DNA from 2 places in the Rhizobium sp. R339 genome. Region 1 is predicted to be linked to the other one. Evidence: riboswitches for the same ligand, from Rfam matches in the RefSeq annotation. Region 1 holds a riboswitch; the other holds the start of a gene.
What was found. Region 1 has a riboswitch for cobalamin ahead of bluB (5,6-dimethylbenzimidazole synthase). Riboswitches for the same ligand answer to the same signal wherever they lie in the genome.
Positions count from the first base shown of each region.

Region 2: another riboswitch for cobalamin. It lies ahead of nrdH (glutaredoxin-like protein NrdH); the one in region 1 lies ahead of bluB (5,6-dimethylbenzimidazole synthase).

Region 1 covers NZ_LOKV01000013.1:69,001-76,218, reverse strand. Annotated here, with positions in the region: gene ATY76_RS18275 (FAD-binding oxidoreductase) at 1-459, opposite strand, end outside; gene ATY76_RS18270 (NADP-dependent malic enzyme) at 671-2,983, shown strand; gene ATY76_RS18265 (low molecular weight protein tyrosine phosphatase family protein) at 3,016-3,336, opposite strand; gene ATY76_RS18260 (DUF2865 domain-containing protein) at 3,553-4,638, shown strand; gene bluB (5,6-dimethylbenzimidazole synthase) at 4,649-5,338, opposite strand; cobalamin riboswitch at 5,380-5,567, opposite strand; gene ATY76_RS18250 (methyl-accepting chemotaxis protein) at 5,845-7,218, shown strand, end outside.
Region 2 covers NZ_LOKV01000016.1:21,398-28,615, reverse strand. Annotated here, with positions in the region: gene ATY76_RS18965 (adenylate/guanylate cyclase domain-containing protein) at 1-576, opposite strand, end outside; gene nrdF (class 1b ribonucleoside-diphosphate reductase subunit beta) at 677-1,651, opposite strand; gene nrdE (class 1b ribonucleoside-diphosphate reductase subunit alpha) at 1,831-4,413, opposite strand; gene nrdH (glutaredoxin-like protein NrdH) at 4,427-4,648, opposite strand; cobalamin riboswitch at 4,909-5,135, opposite strand; gene ATY76_RS18945 (heavy metal translocating P-type ATPase) at 5,342-7,218, opposite strand, start outside.

The DNA.
Region 1 (7,218 bases):
TCCGGCAATGCCGGTCGTGGAATTGATCCCGGTCGGCAGCACCAGCCCGAAGGCCAGCGTTTCCTTGTCGACGTCGCCAAGCGTCGCACCCGGCTCGACCCTGGCGCGGCGCGTCTCGGTATCCACCCGCACGGATTTCATCGGCGACAGATCGATGACGATACCGCCCTCGCACATGGCATTGCCGGCAATGCCGTGCCCGCCGCCGCGCACCGAAACGAGCAGGCTGTTGTCGCGCGCAAAGCGCACGGCGCGCACGACATCGGCCGCCCCTGCGCAGCGCGCGATGAGGCCCGGACGGCGATCGATCATCGCATTCCAGATCGACCGCGCCTCATCATAATTCATGTCTTTACCGGTCAGGAGACTGCCGCGAAATCCGGCGGCAAATGCATCGATGGCCACATCATTGACCATCGTCTGACCCCTTTGCAGGGTCGTCAGGTTCAAATTGTCCATGATTTCCTCCATGCGACCGGCGCCCCGCACCGTCGCGGCGGCATCTTGCGCTCGCTGCAGCCCTCAAACAAGTTTTCCAAAAGGATTAGTACCGCGGACGGCTGCCATCCGCCCCGCCGAAAACTTCGCCCATCCGCCATTTCCATACTGTCGCCCGTATCCGATTGATGTATGGAGGGAACTCCAGAAAAAGACGTGCACGGAGGCGGCAATGGATCATCAGGATAAATCCAAGACGGAAAAGAACCTGCCGGGCGGCGATCTCGACGAGCAGGCGCTCTTCTTCCATCGCTATCCCCGCCCCGGCAAGCTCGAGATCCAGGCGACCAAGCCGCTCGGCAACCAGCGCGACCTGGCGCTCGCCTATTCCCCGGGCGTCGCCGCCCCCTGCCTTGCCATCCGCGACAATCCTGAAACGGCGGCCGACTACACGTCCCGCGCCAATCTCGTCGCCGTCATTTCCAACGGCACCGCCGTGCTCGGCCTCGGCAATATCGGCCCGCTGGCTTCGAAGCCGGTCATGGAGGGCAAGGCCGTGCTCTTCAAGAAATTCGCCGGCATCGACGTCTTCGACATTGAGATCGACGCCGCAAGCGTCGAGCAGATGGTCTCGACCGTCTCCTCGCTGGAGCCGACCTTCGGCGGCATCAACCTCGAGGACATCAAGGCGCCGGAATGCTTCGAAGTCGAGCGGCGCCTGCGCGAGAAGATGAAGATCCCGGTCTTCCACGACGACCAGCACGGCACGGCGATCATCGTCGCCGCGGCGATCCTGAACGGGCTGGAGCTCGCAGGCAAGTCGATCGAGAACGTCAAGATCGTCGCCTCCGGCGCGGGTGCCGCCGCCCTTGCCTGCCTCAACCTGCTGGTGACCCTCGGGGCAAAACGCGAAAACATCTGGGTCCACGATATCGAAGGCCTCGTCTATGAGGGCCGCACTGAGTTGATGGACGAATGGAAGTCCGTCTACGCCCAGAAGAGCGATACGCGCACGCTGGCTGAAAACATCGGCGGCGCCGATGTCTTCCTCGGCCTCTCGGCCGCCGGTGTCCTGAAGCCGGAGCTGCTGGCGCAGATGGCCGACAAGCCGCTGATCATGGCGCTTGCCAATCCGACGCCTGAGATCATGCCGGATCTCGCCCGCGCCGCCCGCCCGGATGCGATGATCTGCACCGGCCGCTCGGATTTCGCCAACCAGGTCAACAACGTCCTCTGCTTCCCCTATATCTTCCGCGGCGCGCTTGATTGCGGCGCCGAGACGATCAACGAGGAAATGAAGATGGCGGCCGTGCGCGCCATCGCGGCACTCGCCCGCGAAGAGCCGTCCGATGTCGCCGCCCGCGCCTATTCCGGCGAGACCCCGGTCTTCGGCCCGGACTATCTCATCCCCTCGCCCTTCGATCCGCGCCTCATCCTGCGCATCGCGCCGGCCGTCGCCAAAGCCGCAGAACAGAGCGGCGTCGCCCGCCGCCCGATCCAGGATTTCGACGCCTATTTCGACCAGCTGAACCGTTTCGTCTTCCGCTCCGGCTTCGTCATGAAGCCGATCTTCACCGCGGCCAAGGCCGCCGAGCGCAAGCGCGTCATCTTCTCCGAAGGCGAAGACGAGCGCGTGCTGCGCGCCGCCCAGGTGCTGCTTGAGGAAGGCCTGGCCAAACCGATCCTGATCGGCCGTCCGCAGGTCATCGAAACGCGTCTCAAGCGCTACGGCCTGCGCATCCGGCCGCTGCAGGATTTCGAAGTCATCAATCCGGAAGACGATCCGCGCTTCCGCGAATATGTCGATCTCTACTTCTCGCTCGTCGGCCGGCGCGGCGTCATTCCGGAAGCTGCCCGCACCATCGTGCGCACCAACACAACAGTCATCGGCGCGCTGGCGCTGAGGCGCGGCGAGGCCGATGCGCTGATCTGCGGCCTCGAAGGCCGCTATGAGAAGCATCTGCGCGATGTCCGCCAGATCATCGGCAAGCGTCCGAACGTGCGAGATTTCTCCGCGCTCAGCCTGATGATCTCGCAGCGCGGCGCCACCTTCTTCACCGACACCTACGTTACCTTCAATCCAAGCGCCGAGGAGATCGCCGAGGCAACGGTGATGGCCGCCGAGGAAATCCGCCGCTTCGGCATCACCCCGCGCGCCGCCCTCGTCTCGCATTCCAACTTCGGCTCGCGCGAATCCGAAAGTGCGACGAAGATGCGCAACGCGCTGCAGCTCGTGCGCGACGCTGCCCCAGATCTCGAAGTCGATGGCGAAATGCACGGCGAAAGCGCCATCACCGAAGCCCTGCGCAAGCGCGTCATGCCGCACACCACGCTGCACGACGAGGCGAACCTGCTGGTCTTCCCGAACCTAGATGCAGCCAACATCACGCTCGGCGTGGTCAAGTCGATGACGGACGGCCTGCATGTCGGCCCGATCCTGCTCGGCGCCGCCATGCCGGCCCACATCCTGGCGCCCTCGGTCACCTCCCGCGGCGTCGTCAACATGGCCGCTCTTGCCGTCGTCGAGGCATCGCAGCCGGCGTGAGCCGGCTGCCGAGCGATCTCGGCGGACTGACCTTACAGATGCTGAGGGATCTTTGCCTTCAGCAGCCGGATGAGCCCAGGGTCCATAAAATCGTAATCATCGGGAATATGAAGGCATATCAGACGCTTGCCTTTGAGAGCTGACCTGTACCTGTTCTGGACTTTCGTACGGTGAGTTCTCTCCATCACGAAAATGATATCGGCCCACTCGACCAGCTCGCTCGACAGGGGATTTTCGGCATCATTGTTCGTGCCGGCAGAGGAAACCTCAATATCGGGCCAGTCTGCGAAAACCTGTTCTGCCGTCGGGCTGCGAAGTTTGTTCTGGCTGCATACGAAAAGGACGTTTTTCACGTTTCGATCTCATCTGAGGAGGAGCAAGGCTCGCGATAGCACAACTCTTCGCAGAGAGCGAAACCAGAAGGCCGATCACCACCGCCGCTGGATAAAATCGCGAAAATGCGCTAAGAATTTCTCTGAGCTTCTTAAGAGAAACACGCTAAGAGAACACGCGCGGCGAAGTGACGTCGCATCGACCCATCGACCGTTTGCTCATTCCGGGACGACGCCGTGAAACGCCGAAACCTGTCTCTCGTACTTTTTCTTGCGTTGGCATCGCCTGCCGCCGCGCAGTCAAGCGCCATCTGCAACGACCTGCGCGGCCGCCTCGCCGACCTGCCGCGATCGATCGGCAACAATAACGGGCCGGAAGCACGCCAATATGCCGGCGCGATTGCCGAGCAGAACCTCGAGCTCCGCAAGGTCCGCAACGATTTGCGCAGCTATGATTGCACCTCGCGCAGCATGGTCGTGATCGGCGGTGAGAATGCCGATTATTGCGCCGAGCTCTCGCAGGCCGAAGCCCGGATGATCGACAATATCCGCTATCTCCAGGACCGCCGCGACGAGTTGCGCAGTCAGGGCGGTGACGCCGCGCGCCGCGAACTGATGGCCGCTCTGGAACGCAACGGCTGCAACAGCGAGAATTTCTACGCGCCGTCCGAACGCAGCGCCAACGATCCCGCCCCGAGCATCGAGGAACAGGCGATGCGCGGCGACACCTTCATTCCGCTCGGCGGCGGCGGGTATGATCCGCATTACGGCCTGCCGCAGGCCGAGATGCTCTCACCGGTCAGCACCATCTGCGTGCGCAGCTGCGACGGCGGTTTCTTTCCGATCAGTTCGAACGCCACTTCGGTCGATTTCGGCCGCGATGCCCAGACCTGCGCCAAGATGTGCCCCGGCATCGAGACCCAGCTCTTCTATCGCGACGTCAGGAGCACGGAAGCCTCGAACATGATCTCGGTGGCGACAGGCACGCCCTACAGCGCCATGAAGAACGCCTTCGCCTACAAGAACCGGGCGCCCGGCGAGAAAAACGCTTGCGCCTGCAATCTCACCGCCTATTACAATGAGATGCGCGGCAAGCAGGCCGTGAACGAACCGCCGCAGCAGGGCTCGATCACGACTATCCGCACCAATCCGCCGGAGAAGACCGCGACAGCACCCGTGCCGCAGCCATCCGTTCCGGAACGTCCCTACGATCCCACGCAGAACAAGGTTCGCCAGGTCGGCCCGCAATTCCTCGCCGGCGACCAAGGCACGATCGATCTCGCCAATCCGGCAACGCCCGGCCCGCAGCCGCAGCAGCAGTGATCGCGGCGGGTCAGCCCTCGCTCCGCCCCCAGCCATCATGGAAGACAAGCTCTTCGAGCGGCAGCCTTTGCCGCCAGCCTTTGACCGCGAGTTCCGGCTCGTCGTAAAGCCGGTCAACGAAACCGGCGCAGAGCCAGGCGACCACTTCGATATGACTCGGTATCCCGAGAATGGCTTTCAGATCGTCTTCGCGAAAGATGCTGACCCAGCCGATGCCGATCCCTTCCGCCCGCGCCGCAAGCCAGAGGTTCTGGATGGCACAAACGGTCGAATAGGAATCCATCCTCGGATTGTGGGTGCGGCCAAGCACCACGCTGCCGCTGCGCGTCGGATCGCAGGTCACGCAGATGCCGAGCGGCGCCTCGACGATGCCTTCGAGCTTCAGCGAGCGGTATGCCTGGCGCCGCTCGCCCTCGAACATCAGCGCCGCCTCCTCGTTGGCCGTCATGAAGGCATCGCGCACCTGCGCCCTCACCTCGGCATTCTTGACCAGAATGAAGTTCCACGGCTGCATGAAACCGACGGAGGGCGCGTGATGGGCGGCCGTCAACAGCCGCTCCACGACATCCTCCGGCAAGGGATCGGGCAGGAACTGGCTGCGCACGTCACGCCGCGTCATGATCGCATGATAGACGGCCTCACGTTCGGCCATCGAAAAACCGGATGCCACTGACAGGGCATCCTCGTCAAAGGGTCGCATCGTCAAATCCCCAACAACGCAACCGCCCGCCGTCCGCGCGGGTTGGGTCTATCTCGTCAGGCCGGTCTTCTGACTTGGCGTCATCCGTCTGCCGCAGCCTTCCCGGCAAGAGCCAGTGGCATGATGAAGCGGCAGGCGTCGGCCTTACAGCGTTGGGCACGTTCCGGGCTTGCACCGGATTCCCGATTCTCCCGCCTCGACGGCAGGCACCTGACGGCGCATCTATTTCAGGAAACCGACGCTGCGGCAAGCCGGGCCCGAAGAGACGTCAATCGACAAGCCTCGTCGAATTTTCGAGCGTGCCGACCGTGATACAGCCGCAGGCATGGACCGCTATTTCACTTTATCTTTTCTTTACAAAAAAAATACACACTGCGATTGCGCGTTTTGGGCTGCAAGGAGGACATGGGCATGAGTGCTCATGCTGCGGCCGCCAGCGTGGATGCCGTATTGATACGCCGGTCGGGAATCACATCCGACTGCGCCGCATTTCGAGGCCCCGCGGCATGTTCCAATTTCTGAAAACGATGCCACTGACGGCAAAGCTGGCCGCCATCATCGTCGCCGTCAATCTCTGCGGCATCTCCGCCCTCGCCACCTATAGCTGGATGTACGAAACGCGGGCATTGGTCGATGGCGCCAAGGCGAACTGGGCCAAGGATGCTGAACAGTTCGCGTCTCTCGCCGCAGGCGGCGTCAAATGGGGCAAGGCGAACGCCGTTCGCGACGCTTATTCGCTCTACCGTGACGACCCTTCGCTCGACCTCGTTCAGTTCGCGGCGTTCAACGCGGATCTTGCCGCCGTCGATAGCTGGATGCGCGACGGAAGCACCGGCTTGCCTGCCGTCGACGACTTGAAGAAAAGCCTCGGCGCCAAGCCTGATAAAACGGTGATCGACGACACCGGCGTGTCGTCCGGCGTGGTGACGATCATCGCGCCGCTGCCGCTGGACAAATCCGGCAAGAGCACCGGCTATGTCGTTACCAACTGGTCCGTCGAGAAGATCGCCTCCGAAGTCCAGCAGAAGGTCCTCGTTTCGCTGATCACCCAATCGGTGATCACCGCGCTCGCCGTCGCGGCGTTCCTTCTCGCCATGCGCAGCCTCGTCGGTCGCCCGCTTCGGATCCTCAGCGCAAGAATCAGCGCTCTGCAGAAAGGCGACCTCGCCTCTCCCGTCACCTACAGGGAAAATGGCGATGAAATCGGCTTCCTGGCGCGGGCATTGGAAGTTTTCCGTGAGGAGGCGATTGCCAAGGTCGAAAGAGAACGGGCGGTTGCCGAGCAGAGCGCCTCGCTCGATGCCGAAAGGGCGCGCAACGCATCCTTGACGGAAGAAGCGAGCAATACCCAACGAATGGTCATGAGCACGCTCGCCAACGCATTGGAAAGGCTTGCCGCAGGCGACTTTTCGATCAAGCTCGCCGATCTCGGCCCCGAATTCGATAAGTTGCGGCAGGATTTCAACCGCATGGTCGAAGCGGTCGCCGCCGCTCTGACGGAGATCAAGACGGCGTCGGTCGCCGTCGAAGGCGGCTCCAGCGAGCTTGCCTCCTCTGCCGATCAGCTCGCCAGGCGCACGGAACAGCAGGCCGCGGCACTGGAAGAGACTGCAGCCGCCCTCGACGAGGTCACCTCGACGGTCAGGACATCGTCACAGCGAGCTGAAAATGCCGGCCAGCTGGTCGAGGAGACCAAACGCAGCGCCCATGTCTCGGCGACGGTGGTGCGGGATGCGATCGGCGCCATGGACCGCATCCAGACGTCCTCAAGCCAGATCGGCCGCATCATCGGCGTCATCGATGAAATCGCCTTCCAGACGAACCTGCTGGCGCTGAACGCCGGCGTCGAGGCCGCCCGTGCCGGCGAGGCCGGCAAGGGC
Region 2 (7,218 bases), on a different contig from region 1:
CTTCAACCTGATTTCGCTGACGAGGGTCAGCGCCGGCAGGAGATCGCGCAGGAAATCGGTATGCTCGCGCGTAAACCCGCCCGGCTGGCTGGTGGAAAACGTCACGACATGGCGTTTGCCGAAAGTGTGCTCGACCGGCCACGCGATGTACTCCGTCAGGCCCTCGTCGCGCAGTTCCTGAAAGAATGAATCCTCCTCGCTGTCGGCTGGGTCTTCCAACTGTCTGCGCACCTCCTCCGCGCCCTGGTGGATAGCGTTGACGGGACTCTTCAGGAACTCCGGCGTGGTTTCAACACCGTAGGCGAATGTGTTGATCTTCGCCTCCGCCATGCCCTCCTTCCAGAGGATGCGAGCACCGATCCATTGCGGATGGTTGGTCCTGAAATGCAGCGTCGCGCGCGCCAACGGCACCCCTGCGGCCAAGAGCTTCCCGCACATCGCCACCAGGATATTGTCGATGAAGCGCTCGCCGCGCGTCTCGTTCACCAGCCAATCGAGGATCCGCCTCCGGCGGATCGGCCAGGCCCCTTCGCCCGTTTCAACGGCCACCCCGGCCTCGTTCAAGAAAGAAGACATCAAAACCCCGCTACGCCGCATCATCGACGAGTACCGAATTCAATTGCCGTGAATGTGGTCGATGCGGAAGCAAATAATAAGGGGAGACTGCAATTAAGTCTCAGAAATCCCAATCCTCGTCCTCGGTGGCAACAGCCTTGCCGATCACATAGGAGGAGCCGGAACCCGAGAAGAAGTCGTGGTTCTCGTCGGCATTCGGCGACAGCGCCGAGAGGATCGCCGGATTGACCTTGCAGGCTTCGGCCGGAAAAAGCGCCTCATAGCCGAGGTTCATCAGCGCCTTGTTGGCGTTGTAATGCAGGAATTTCTTGACGTCCTCGGTCAGCCCGACACCGTCATAGAGCGCTTCGGTATATCGCGCCTCGTTGTCGTAGAGTTCGAGCAAGAGGTCGAAGGCGAAATCCTTGATCTCCTGCCGGCGGCCTTCCGACAGCTGCTCCAGCCCGCGCTGGAACTTGTAGCCGATATAATAGCCGTGCACCGCCTCGTCGCGGATGATCAGGCGGATCATGTCGGCCGTGTTGGTGAGCTTCGCCCGGCTCGACCAGTACATCGGCAGATAGAAGCCGGAATAGAACAGGAAGCTTTCCAGGAAGACGCTCGCGACCTTCTTCTTCATGGGATCGCCGGAGGCATATTGCTCCATGATCAGCGCCGATTTCCGCTGCAGGAACTCGTTTTCCTCCGACCAGCGATAGGCATCGTCGACATCGGGCGTCGAGCACAACGTCGAGAAAATCGAGGAATAGGAGCGCGCATGCACCGCCTCCATGAAGGAGACGTTGGAAAGCACCGCCTCCTCATGCGGCGTCATCGCATCTTCCATCAATCTGGTCGCGCCGACGCCGTTCTGGATCGTGTCGAGCAGCGTCAACCCGGTGAAGACGCGGATCGTCAGCTGCTGCTCGGCCGCCGTCAGCGTCGCCCAGGAAGGAATGTCGTTGGACAGCGGCACCTTCTCCGGCAGCCAGAAATTGCCGGTCAACCGGTTCCAGACTTCGAGATCCTTGTCATCCTCGATGCGGTTCCAGTTGATGGCGCGCACGCGGCTGATTGGCTTGATGGATATGTTCATTGGGTGGTCTTTCTTCGACAAATTCTAACGGAGTGCGGGGCCCCCTCACCCTGCCCTCTCCCCGCTGGGGAGAGGGGAACGCCATGCATTCGGCTTGTCTCTTCTCCCCATCGGGGAGAAGGTGCCGGCAGGCGGATGAGGGGGCTACAAGCTCGAAACTCTCGGCCAGCAGCGCAAAATCACAGCGTACAAGACACGCAGCCCTGCACCTCGGTGCCGGACAGCGCCATCTGGCGAAGGCGGATGTAGTAGATCGTTTTGATGCCCTTCCTCCAGGCGTAGATCTGCGCCTTGTTGATGTCGCGCGTCGTCGCCGTGTCTCGGAAGAACAGGGTCAGCGACAGGCCCTGGTCGACATGCTGGGCCGCCGCCGCATAGGTGTCGATGATCTTCTGCGCACCGATCTCGTAGGCGTCCTGATAATAATCGAGATTGTCGTTGGTCATGAACGGCGCCGGATAGTAGACGCGGCCAATCTTGCCTTCCTTGCGGATCTCGATCTTCGAGACGATCGGATGGATCGAGGAGGTCGAGTGGTTGATATAGGAGATCGACCCCGTCGGCGGCACTGCCTGCAGGTTCTGGTTATAGAGGCCGGAGGCCATGACGGCCTTCTTCAGCGCCGCCCAATCTTCCCGCGTCGGGATATGAATGCCAGCATTGTCGAACAGCGCCTGCACCTTCCCGGTCGCCGGCTTCCATTCCTGTTCTGTATATTTGTCGAAATATTCGCCCGAGGCATATTTCGAATTTTCGAAGCCCTTGAAGCTCTGGCCCCGCTCGACCGCCAGCAGGTTCGAAGCGCGGATCGCGTGGTAGGTCACCGTATAGAAATAGATATTGGTGAAATCGACGCCCTCCTCCGAGCCGTAGAAGATGCGTTCGCGGGCGAGATAGCCGTGCAGGTTCATCTGGCCGAGGCCGATCGCATGGCTTTCGTCATTGCCCTTCTCGATCGAGGGCACCGAGGCGATATGGCTCATGTCGGAAACTGCCGTCAGCGCCCGGATCGAGGTTTCGATCGTCTTGCCGAAATCGGCTGAGTCCATGGCCGCGGCGATGTTCAGCGAGCCGAGATTGCAGGAAATATCCTTGCCGAGATGCTTGTAGGAGAGGTCGTCATTGTATTCGCTCGCCTCGCTCACCTGCAGGATCTCCGAGCAGAGATTGCTCATGGAGATGCGACCTGCCACCGGGTTCGCTCGGTTCACCGTGTCCTCGAACATGATGTAGGGATAGCCGCTCTCGAACTGGATTTCGGCGATCACCTGGAAGAATTCACGCGCCTTGATCTTCTTCTTCGAGATGCGGGCGTCTGCCACCATCTCGCGATATTTTTCCGTCACCGAAATCTCGGTAAAAGGCACGCCATAGACGCGTTCAACATCGTAAGGCGAGAACAGGTACATGTCCTCATTGTTTTTCGCGAGTTCGAAGGTGATGTCGGGCACGACGACACCGAGCGACAACGTCTTGATGCGGATCTTCTCGTCGGCATTTTCGCGCTTGGTATCGAGAAACCGCATGATGTCGGGGTGATGCGCGTTGAGATAGACAGCACCCGCCCCCTGGCGCGCACCGAGCTGGTTGGCATAGGAGAAACTGTCTTCAAGCAGCTTCATAACGGGGATGATGCCCGAGGACTGGTTTTCGATCTGCTTGATCGGTGCGCCGGCCTCGCGGATATTCGTCAGCGACAGCGCCACGCCGCCGCCGCGCTTCGACAGCTGCAGCGCCGAATTGATGGACCGGCCGATCGATTCCATATTGTCCTCGACCCGCAGCAGGAAGCAGGAAACCAGTTCGCCGCGCTGCTTCTTGCCGGCGTTGAGGAAGGTCGGGGTCGCCGGCTGGAAACGGCCGGAAATGATCTCGTCGACCATGTCGCGGGCAAGCGCCTCGTCGCCGCGTGCCAGGGTCAGCGTCACCATGCAGATGCGGTCCTCGTAGCGCTCGAGATAGCGCTTCCCGTCAAAGGTCTTCAGCGTATAACTGGTGTAATATTTGAAGGCGCCGAGAAAGGTCGGGAACCGGAATTTCCTGGCATAGGCCTGGTCGAACAGGTCGCGGACGAAATTGAAGGAATACTGGTCGAGCACCTCCTGCTCGTAATAGCCCTCGGTCACGAGGTAATCGAGCTTTTCCCGCAGATTGTGAAAGAACACCGTGTTCTGGTTCACATGCTGCAGGAAATATTGCTTCGCCGCCATGCGGTCCTTGTCGAGCTGGATCCTGCCCTCGTCGTCATAAAGGTTCAGCATCGCGTTCAGCGCGTGATAGTCGAGCGTTTCCGCCGCTTTCACAGGGCGTTCGCCGGCGGGATGAGCGAAAGTGTTATGCGGTTTTGCGCCCGCATCCCGCGTTTGTTCCCGTGTCCAAAACCGTTCCAATCCGTATCTGACGTTGACGACGTCCTCCTCCGTGCCGATGAGCTCGAACCTGTAGAGGTAAGGCACCTGGCATTTCCGCGAAATCACGTCGCCGGCAAGCCCGTATGTCTCGCCGAAATTGCTGTTGCCCGCGGCAATCACGCCGCGGATGTGTCCTCGGTTCTCCGCATCGTTCAAGAAACGGATCACCTGTTTGGGAACGGCCCCCTTGCCGCCGTCGCCGCTATAGGTCGGCACGACAAGCACGAAGGGTTCGCGGATATGGAAGGCGTCTGCGCCGCTTGCGGGAATGCGCGCCGCGCGCAGCCCGAGCCTGGCGACAAATCGATGGGTGTTTTCGGATCGGCTGGAATAGTAGACGATCAGGCCCATCGCCTTTCCCCGGTCAGGAGAGCGCGCTGATCATGTCCGGACGGAACCCCGCCCAATGCTGCTCGCCGGCAACGACGACGGGAACCTGCATGTAGCCCATGCCGCGGACACGATCGAGCGCTTCGGCATCCTCGGAGATATCGACGATGTCGTAATCGACGCCCAGGCGGTCGAGGGCGCGGTAGGTGGCGGTGCACTGAACGCAGGCGGGTTTGCTGTAAACGGTAACGCTCATCATCTTCCTCGTGATCTCAATGAATTCAGGACGCAGAACTGGGATCGGGCGCCTTACGGCGTCCGGGGCAACGTTTGATAATGGTCTGGCAAAGTTGGCGTCTTAAACGCCCGATATGGTCCCTCTCGGGATCTGCGCGGGCGGCGGCCTTGATATTCTCGACATGACTTCAACCCCGAAGTGCTCATGCGGACATTCGGGGCAGCGCAGCAGGCACGGATCATTCCGCTTCATGCACGCGACCTTCCAGACACCCCGCCCGTGGACATCTCGTTCAAGGCAGGTCTCCTGGCTTGCGGGTCGAAGCACCCTGCCCCCAGCCTTCCCAAGGCATCACGCCTCAGTGACCTGAAATCGGACAGTTGCTCGCCGCTTACAGTTGCGGGGGCAGCTCCGGCTTTGTTCTACCCTCATGGCGGAACGCACCGTATTCCCGTCTTAGCCGCGATCCTCACGAATCGAAGGAACCTTGAACACTAGATATAGTACGCGAATCCAAAACAGCGTCAATGGGTGGTTAGCGCATCGCGTTACGAGAGGTTTGAAATCGCTGCGTTCCTGTGAAAAACATGGATAACAAAAGCTTAAACAAAATGGGCTGTGGAGAAGGTCGGAACGAAAAGGGCCGACCTATAGCCGGCTCTGCGATCTTCGATTCCGGATCGCCTCGAATCGAGCCGAATAGGCAAACGCCTATCCCCTTATTCGAAGCAGCCGAAGCGCATTGATCGTCACCAGCACAGTGGCGCCGGTATCGGCCAGAATCGCCGGCCAGAGCCCGGTGATGCCGGCAATGGTCGTGACCAGGAACACGGCCTTCAGTCCGAGCGCGATGGTAATATTCTCCAGGATATTGCGCATCGTTCGCTGCGAAAGCGCGATCATCCGCGCCACGTCGCCGACGCGCCCATGCAGCACGGCGGCATCGGCCGTCTCCAGCGCCACATCGGTGCCACCACCCATGGCGATGCCGATATCGGCGGCCGCCAGCGCCGGCGCGTCGTTGATGCCGTCGCCGACCTTGGCAACGACGAAGCCCTGGCGTTTCAATTCGCCGACGACCTTCTGCTTGTCCTCGGGCATCATCTCGCCGCGCCAGTCGATGCCGAGCATGCCGGCAACGGCTGCCGCCGTCCGCTTGTTGTCACCCGTCAGCATCATCGCCTTGACACCGGCCGATTTCAGCGCCGAAAGCCCGGCTTCCGCATCCTCGCGCGGCTCGTCGCGCATGGCGATCAGGCCGGCTGCCGCGCCATTGACGAGCAGCACTGACACGCTCTTGCCCTCGTCGTTCAACGCGGTGATGCGCGCATCCTGGTCTCCATCGAGCGCCCCGCGCTCGCGGGCGGTGGACGGCGATAGCAGATCCAGAGTCTCGCCGCCGACTTTGCCGGTGACGCCCTTGCCCGGCAGCGCCTCCAGCTCGAAGGCCGGCGGCACGGGAACACCGTCGACCTTGGCGCGGTTGAGGATGGCGAGCGCCAAGGGATGGCTGGAGCCCTGCTCCAGCACCGCCGCGCGCGACAGGAGCTGCGCTTCGCTCAAGCCGAAGGAAACGATGTCGGTCACCCGCGGCTTGCCTTCCGTCAGCGTGCCCGTCTTGTCGAAGGCGACCATCGTCACCTTCCCGAGGCTTTCCAGCACCGCGCCGCCCTTCATCAGCAGCCCGCGCCGCGCACCTGCGGAAAGCGAGGCGGCGATCGCCGCCGGCGTCGAGATGACGAGCGCGCAGGGGCAGCCGATCAGCAGGATGGCAAGGCCCTTGTAAATCCATTCATCCCACGCGCCGGAAAGGAACAGCGGCGGAACCACCGCAACCAGTGCTGCAACCACCACCACGCCGGGCGTATAATAGCGCGAGAACCGGTCGATGAAGCGCTCCGTCGGCGCCTTCGATTCCTGCGCCTCTTCCACCAGCTTGACGACGCGGGCGATGGTGTTGTCAGCCGCGGCCGCGGTGACGCGAACCCTAAGCACCGCATCGCCATTCACCGTTCCGGCAAAGACCACAGCATCGACGCCCTTGCGCACCGGCGTGCTCTCGCCCGTCACCGGCGCCTCGTCGATCGCGCTCTCGCCCGATACGATGATGCCATCAGCCGAAATGCGGTCGCCGGGCCGAACCATGATGATCGCGCCGACGGCAAGGCTTTCCGCCGGCACCTCACGCGTTTGCCCATTGTCTTCGAGCAAAGCGTTCTTCGGCACCAGGGTCGTCAGCGATTGAATGCTTTCGCGCGCCTTGCCCGCTGCCACTCCCTCGAGCAGCTCGCCGACGAGGAACAGGAAGACGACGGTCGCCGCCTCCTCGCCCGCATTGATGATGACGGCGCCGACAGCGGCGATCGTCATCAGCATCTCGATCGAAAACGGCGTGCCCGAAAGCGCCGCCATGATAGCCCGCCGCGCGATCGGCACCAGACCGACCAGCATGGCGACGATGAAGGCATAGGACCCGATTGCGGGCACGAGATGGCCGACGGCATAGGCGGCAATCAGCGCCGCACCCGAGAAAATGGTCAGCCGGCCCTTCCTGCTCTGCCACCACGGACCGGCCGTCGGCCCATGGT